2 linked regions of the Gemmatimonas phototrophica genome follow. Each later gene encodes a partner of the first gene's protein in a complex. Links are inferred from orthologs where the notes say so. Each region holds a gene or a part of one and is shown in the gene's direction. Other genes may lie near its edges.

The links.
Region 2: the proteins of mnmE (region 1) and mnmG are in contact, whole or in part, in a solved structure (PDB 9HIP), measured with the Escherichia coli proteins. The link is inferred for Gemmatimonas phototrophica from one-to-one orthologs.

What each region holds. Positions count from the first base shown.
Region 1 is NZ_CP011454.1:4,711,551-4,714,818, reverse strand. What follows is about bases 245-3,098. They hold mnmE (tRNA uridine-5-carboxymethylaminomethyl(34) synthesis GTPase MnmE), read left to right. Parts: upstream 245-905; coding sequence 906-2,291; downstream 2,292-3,098. Other genes in these bases: GEMMAAP_RS19860 (DUF2268 domain-containing putative Zn-dependent protease), read right to left, coding at 2,388-3,098; yidC (membrane protein insertase YidC), read left to right, coding at 245-904. Outside these bases: more of yidC, read left to right, coding at 1-244; more of GEMMAAP_RS19860, read right to left, coding at 3,099-3,268. UniProt on the Escherichia coli protein: Exhibits a very high intrinsic GTPase hydrolysis rate. Involved in the addition of a carboxymethylaminomethyl (cmnm) group at the wobble position (U34) of certain tRNAs, forming tRNA-cmnm(5)s(2)U34.
Region 2 is NZ_CP011454.1:41,416-44,743, reverse strand. The notes cover bases 233-3,146. They hold mnmG (tRNA uridine-5-carboxymethylaminomethyl(34) synthesis enzyme MnmG), read left to right. Parts: upstream 233-664; coding sequence 665-2,629; downstream 2,630-3,146. Other genes in these bases: GEMMAAP_RS00175 (SIMPL domain-containing protein), read left to right, coding at 3,133-3,146; GEMMAAP_RS00185 (hypothetical protein), read right to left, coding at 261-551; GEMMAAP_RS20160 (hypothetical protein), read left to right, coding at 233-336. Outside these bases: more of GEMMAAP_RS20160, read left to right, coding at 1-232; more of GEMMAAP_RS00175, read left to right, coding at 3,147-3,328. UniProt on the Escherichia coli protein: NAD-binding protein involved in the addition of a carboxymethylaminomethyl (cmnm) group at the wobble position (U34) of certain tRNAs, forming tRNA-cmnm(5)s(2)U34.

The sequences.
Region 1 (3,268 bases):
GGCCAAGAACAAGTACTTCATTTTTGGCGTGCTGGCTCCCAAGGGCGCGCCGGGCTTTGCCGAAATCAACGTGACCGGTGGCGCGCGTATCGGGAAGGAAGCCACGCGCGGCATGGCGACGCTCGTCACGCCGCTCAAGGCCGGCAACGCCTCCTTTGAAGTGTACGCCGGCCCGCAGGAGTTCAAGCGATTGCTGGCCATGGGACGCGCCTTCGAAACCAGCAATCCCTATGGCGGCTGGATTCAGGGAATCGTGCAGCCCTTTGCCACCATGGTCATTCGCCTGCTGTTGTGGATGAAGGCCACGCTCGGCGTGTCGTACGGCTGGATCCTGGTGATCTTCGGCGTCGCCATCCGCATCATTCTCTGGCCGCTCAACCAGAAGGCGATGCGCAGCAGCATGCAGATGCAGCGTATTCAGCCTGAGATGCAGGCGCTGCAGACGCGCTACAAGGGCGATCCGCAGAAGCTGCAGCAGGCCATGATGCAGCTGTACAAGGATCACGGCATGAGCCCCTTCAGCTCGTTGTCGGGCTGTTTGCCGATGCTCATTCCGTTGCCGGTGTTCTTCGCGCTGTTCTTCGTCTTCCAGAACACCATCGAGTTCCGCGGCGTGCCGTTCCTGTGGTTCCCCGACATCTCGGTGAAAGACCCGTACTACGTCATCCCCATTCTGGTGGCGGTCACCACGTTGCTCATGTCGTGGATTGGCATGCGCGGCATGAAGGCCAACGAACAGCAGAAGATGATGATGTATCTGATGCCGGCCATGATGCTGATCTTCTTCTTCAGCATGGCCTCGGGACTCAACCTGTACTACTTCATCCAGAATCTCGCGTCGCTGCCGCAGCAGTGGCTCATTTCGCAGGAACGGAGCAAGGCGGCTCCGCTCGTGCGGGGATAACATGGCCCACGGCCCACGTGCCACACCCTCGCTGGTGGCTGGCGACGATGACACCATCGTTGCCCTGGCCACCGCCCCGGGACGTGGCGCGGTGGCGCTGGTACGACTCTCGGGGGCGCGCGCGATACCCATCGCTCGCGCCCTCGGCGCGTATGGTGGAGCCAGCGGGCGCGCGGCGGTGCCCCGCCGGAGTGTGCTCGCGGCGCTGACGCATCCGCACAGCGGTGAACCGCTGGAGCAGGTGCTGGTGACCTGGTTTGCCGCACCGCATTCGTACACCGGCGAAGAGGTGGTGGAGTTTGCCACCCATGGCGGAGCCGTGTCTCCGGCCCTTGTGCTGAGCGCGTGCGTGGCGCTGGGGGCGCGTGAGGCGCTGCCCGGTGAGTTCACCCGACGCGCTGTAATAAATGGGCGTATGGATCTGCTGCAGGCCGAAGCGGTAGCGGATTTGGTGGACGCCCGCACACGGGCCATGCAGCGTCAGGCGTTGGCGCAACTCGATGGTGGACTGTCGCGTCGATTGCTGGCGCTGCGCGACGACGTCATTCATCTGGAAGCGCTGCTGGCGTACGACATCGATTTCCCTGAAGAAGACGATGGCCCCATTGCCCCGGCGCGCATTGCGGCGGCGGCCCACCACGTGCACGCCGCGTTGACGGCGCTGCTGCGCACCGCGCCGCGCGGTGCCATGGTGCGCGATGGTGTACTGGTGGTGATTGCCGGCCCACCCAACGCCGGCAAATCGAGTCTGTTCAACGCGTTGTTGGGGGAAGCGCGCGCGATTGTGACGGCCATTCCTGGCACGACACGCGACGCCATTGAAGCGTTGCTCGATCGCCCATCACTGCCGCTGCGCCTCGTGGATACGGCCGGGCTGCGCGATACCGATGATGAAGTGGAACGGCTGGGCATTGAAGTGAGCAGCCGCTACCTGGGGCGCGCGCAGGTCGTGCTGGCCTGTGGCGCCAGCGATCCCGATGTGCAGCACACCATGAGCGTGGTGCAGTCGCGCACCGACGGCGTGGTGGTTCCGGTGCGTACCAAGTGTGACCTGCACACGGGAACGCTTGGGGTGCCGGTGAGCGCGGAACGCGGCGATGGACTGGCCGAGCTGCTCACGCACATTGATGCGGCCGCCATGCAGGCCGTGCCAGACGACGGTACCAGCGACACCATGCTCACTCGCGAACGCCACCGGGTGGGACTCACCGCGGCGCTGGAGGAAGTGACCGCGTTTCAGGAGGCGTGGGCCACCGGCGCGTTGCCCGCGCCGGTGGCAGCAGTGCACCTGCTTACGGCGCGCGAAGCCATTGGTGAGCTCATTGGCACCGTGGACACCGAGGATGTGCTGGACCGGGTGTTTCGGGACTTCTGTATTGGGAAATAGTGCCGTTGCCCCATAACTCGGTACCCAAACGCAAAACCCGAAACTGATCAGTTTCGGGTTATGGGTTGGAGTTGTGGGTGGTGAGTAACCAGCCCCTTAACTCACCACCGTCAGCCGTGGCCGCTCCACATACGGTTCAGCGGCGAACGCCAGTTCTTCGGCGCTGGCGCGCACGGACCAGGCAAAACCGCGGGCCGCGATGGCGGCTTCCACCTGGCGGGCGCCCAGGAAATAGCCGGCGCGTTCCGGCAGCACCGTGCGATCGACAGTGCGCGCTTCGTCGCTCATGCCGCCGGAGAGGTAGCGCAGGCGCAGTCCCAACCCGGCCCGGTCCAGATGCTGGCCGGCGGCGCGGGAGAGGATGGGCTCGATTTCGCGAATGCGCGCGTACTGGCGTCGGGCAAAGCCGAAATACTCCCAGGCCGCGTGGCCGGGGCTGATGGCGCGCGAGACCTGCACCGCGAGCCCTTCGTTCATGAGCAGTTCGCGCAGCGTGGCCTGACGGCCGGTTTCCCAGTACGAGTAGTACCCGCCGGCGTCCTGCACGAGCGCCCGCATGCTGCTGCGACTGGCGGGGGAGGTGTAGCGAATGACGTGCGTGATTTCGTGCGCGAGCCAGAGCGGAATGAGTTCCGGATCGAGGCCGAGCGCCTGGGTGTCAGGGTTGGTGACCCCGGTGAAATGCTCCAGGCAGACAAAGGCGATGCCGCGCCCGTTCACCACCAGTTCACCGGCGTTCGCGGCGCCCACGCCGACCATGAGGACGATGTCGTAGGGCACGTCCACGTCGAGCAGCATGCGCACCTTGTCCTCGGTCTGGCGCGCCAGCGTCACGAGGTCGGTGGTGGCCAGCAGGGTGAGCAGGTCGGTGCGGTCGGCCGCGACGGTGGCGCGCACGACTTCTTCGAAGTGCGGGCCGGACGGCTCAAGGACATAGTTGTCCCAATAGGCCGTGAGCAGTTCACGATGGCGCTCGA
Region 2 (3,328 bases), 4.7 Mb from region 1 along the record:
TACATCTTCATCGCCGTCATTTCGGCGTTGCAGATCAGCATGTTCTTGCTACTCACCAAGGTGTATCTGGTGATGCTCCCCGAGGGCGCGCAGTGTCCGGTGTGCGACGGCGATACGCTCGCCGTGCAGCGCAAAGGGTGGCGTCGGTTTCTGGGGTTTCGCGTGCGCTACAGCTGGTGCACCGACTGCGGCTGGGAAGGGATGCACCGCCGTAGTGATGCCTGGATGGCGGCGCACCGCAAAGGGCGCCGCTGGGGCCGTCAGACCCCGGCGTCCATGACGAACAGCTTGAGCCAGTCCGGCCAGTTGCCGCTGAACTCGAAGAAGTCGTCGTAGTAGGCCAGCCCCAACTCCTCGAGCTGGGCAATGAGGTCGGAGAGCGTATCCTCACCCACCAGCGGGCCAATGGCAATGAGCCCGGCTTCCACCCGAAACTCGTCGGCGGTCAACGAGAGCGCCTCGTCGAACTGGGCGCGGGTGAGACCCACGCGTTCAAACGCGCTCTTCTTGATGAGCAGCGTGGGGGCGGTGTGCGAGAGAGTGAGAGGCATGCCGGAATTTGGTTCGGTGCGATAGCCGGCGGCAGTGGAGCCGTGGGAGCACGATGCGGCATGGCCGCAAAGAAATCGGCAGCAACAGCGATCGTTTGTTTTACCTTTTGAGCATGCCGACTGACCTCATCCCCTCCCCCACCAGTGCCACCCTCGAAGCCACGTTCGATGTGATCGTGGTGGGCGGCGGACATGCGGGTACCGAAGCGGCGGTGTCGGCCGCCCGCAGTGGGGCCAAGGTCGCGCTCATTACCGGCGCGCTTGAACAGATCGGGCAGCTCTCCTGCAATCCCGCCATTGGCGGCATTGCCAAGGGGACCGTGGTGCGCGAGGTGGATGCGCTGGGCGGTATCATGGCGCGCGCCACCGACCTGGCGAGTGTGCAGTTCCGCATGCTCAATCGCGGCAAGGGGCCGGCCGTGTGGGCGCCGCGCGCGCAATGTGATCGCGGATTGTACCGGCGAGCGGTGCGCACGTTGCTGGAAGCGCAGCCCAATCTGCTCACCATGCAGGGGATGGTCGCGCGGCTGCTCTTCGACGAAGGCGCTACCGCCGGTACCCGTCGCATTGCCGGCGTGGAAACCGCCGAAGGGCGTCGCTTTGGTGCGCGTGCGGTGGTGCTCACCACTGGCACCTTTGGACGTGGCACCATGCACATTGGCACCGGCACGCGCATCAGTGGTGGCCGCGCTGGTGAAGCGCCCAGTGTGCTGCTGGGTGAACAGCTCGACGCCGTAGGGCTCACTACAGAGCGTTTCAAGACCGGCACACCGCCGCGCATCGACGGGCGGAGTGTGCGCTACGACGTGACGGAGCGACAGGACAGCGAGATTGAGCTGTTCGATTATTCGTGGTCGCATTTCTGGACCACCCCGCGCCGCTCGCACCATGCGGAGAGCACCACGCGTCATCCGGTGCAGATGCCCTGCTGGATTACGTGGCTTGAAGAATCGGGCACAGAGATCATCACCGATCATATCAATGAGTCGGCGATGTACGGTGGCGCCATTGCGTCACGCGGGCCGCGCTATTGCCCGAGTGTCGAAGACAAGGTCGTGAAGTTTCCCGACAAGACACGACATCAGCTCTTCCTCGAACCCGAGGGGCACGACACCACCGAGCTGTATGTGAACGGCCTCTCCACGAGTCTGCCGGCACCGGTGCAGTTGGAGATTCTGCGCTCCGTGCCGGGGTTGGAGCATGTGCGCATGACCCGCGCCGGCTACGCGATTGAATACGATTACTATCCGCCCACACAGCTCGATGCGTCGCTCGGTTCGCGCGCCATTGATGGGCTGTATTTCGCCGGGCAGGTGAATGGCACCACCGGCTACGAAGAAGCGGCGGGTCAGGGCGTCATTGCCGGCATCAACGCCGCGCGGTGTACGCAGGCGCGTGAGCCACTCGTACTGGGGCGCGAAACGAGTTACATCGGCGTGCTGGTGAATGACCTCATCACGCGCGGCGTTGATGAGCCGTATCGGCTGTTTACCTCCCGCAGCGAATTCCGGCTCACCGTTCGGCAGGACAACGCGCTGTCGCGATTGGCACCGATTGCCGACGAGGCCGGGCTGTTCACCGGCGTGGAACGCGATGTCATGGCCTCGCGCCTCTCGGCGGTGCGCGATGCGCTCGCCCTGGCCGAACGCACCAGCATGACGCCGGAGGTGGCCGACCCGCTGCTGGTGGCCGCCGGCTCCCGTCCGCTGCAGCATGCGGTGCGGGCGGTGGAGCTTACCAAGCGGCAGGACATTTCCCTGCAATCGCTCTTTGATGCCGCCGGGGTGGGCGCCGATCTCCCACGGGATGCCGTAATTGGCGCCGAGCTGGAGATCAAATACGCCGGCTACTTCGACAAGGAGCGCTCGCGCGCCGCTCGGCTCACTGCCCAAGGGGCCCTGCCCCTCCCCACGTCGCTCAAATACGACGAGATCCGAACGATCTCCATTGAAGCGCGGCAGAAACTGGCCCGCCTGCGCCCCGCGACGCTGGCCCAGGCCAGCGCCATTCCCGGCATCAGCCCCGCCGACCTGCAGAACCTCATGTGGGAAGTCCGGCGCCAAACTACATCTATATAGATGTAGGGGACGGGGAGCTCCACACCTCCGATCCTCCTCACCTCCTTCGTTCGGGCGCGGCGTTCCCGTCGGTTAGCCCGTTGCGAGTCGCTGGCTTCGAAGAGGCTGAACGGCAACGGCGAATGGACCTGGCGCGGCGTTTCCGCTGCAACTCTGCGATTGGCAAGATGTGGTTGTGCCAGAACGTTGGAGTTGAGGAGGTGAGGAGGTGATGAGGTCGGTATTTTCTCACTTTTGGTGCTTCTGATGTGAAATGGCTTAATACTGGCTCTATAGTGATTGTATAAGATAGGAGTATTTGGTCCCTTGAAACCGTCTCGTCCCACACGTTCCAAGGCGGAGAGGGCCCTGTTCTTGAACCTTGGTGACCAAACGGGGTCTGGAGGGGTAGAATTCAGGAGTTGTCTTCCCAATTAGCGGCCACGGGGCCGGGAGAGCATATGCGCCAGCCGATGTCATATCGTGGGTTGTACCGAACGATCAGCCCGAGGGGTGTTATTCCCATGGCGCTGGGCGCGGTGGGGATGAGTCTGGCGTTGGCGCGTGTGGGTGGGGCGCAGGTGGTGCAGCCGCCGCAGCCGCCCACGATCTTTGTGTCGGGGCGCGGTGAGGTGCAGGTGGCCCCCGACCGGGCGCGTGTGCAGGTGGGTGTCGAGACCCAGGCCAAGACCTCGCAGCTGGCGGCGCAGGAAAACAACA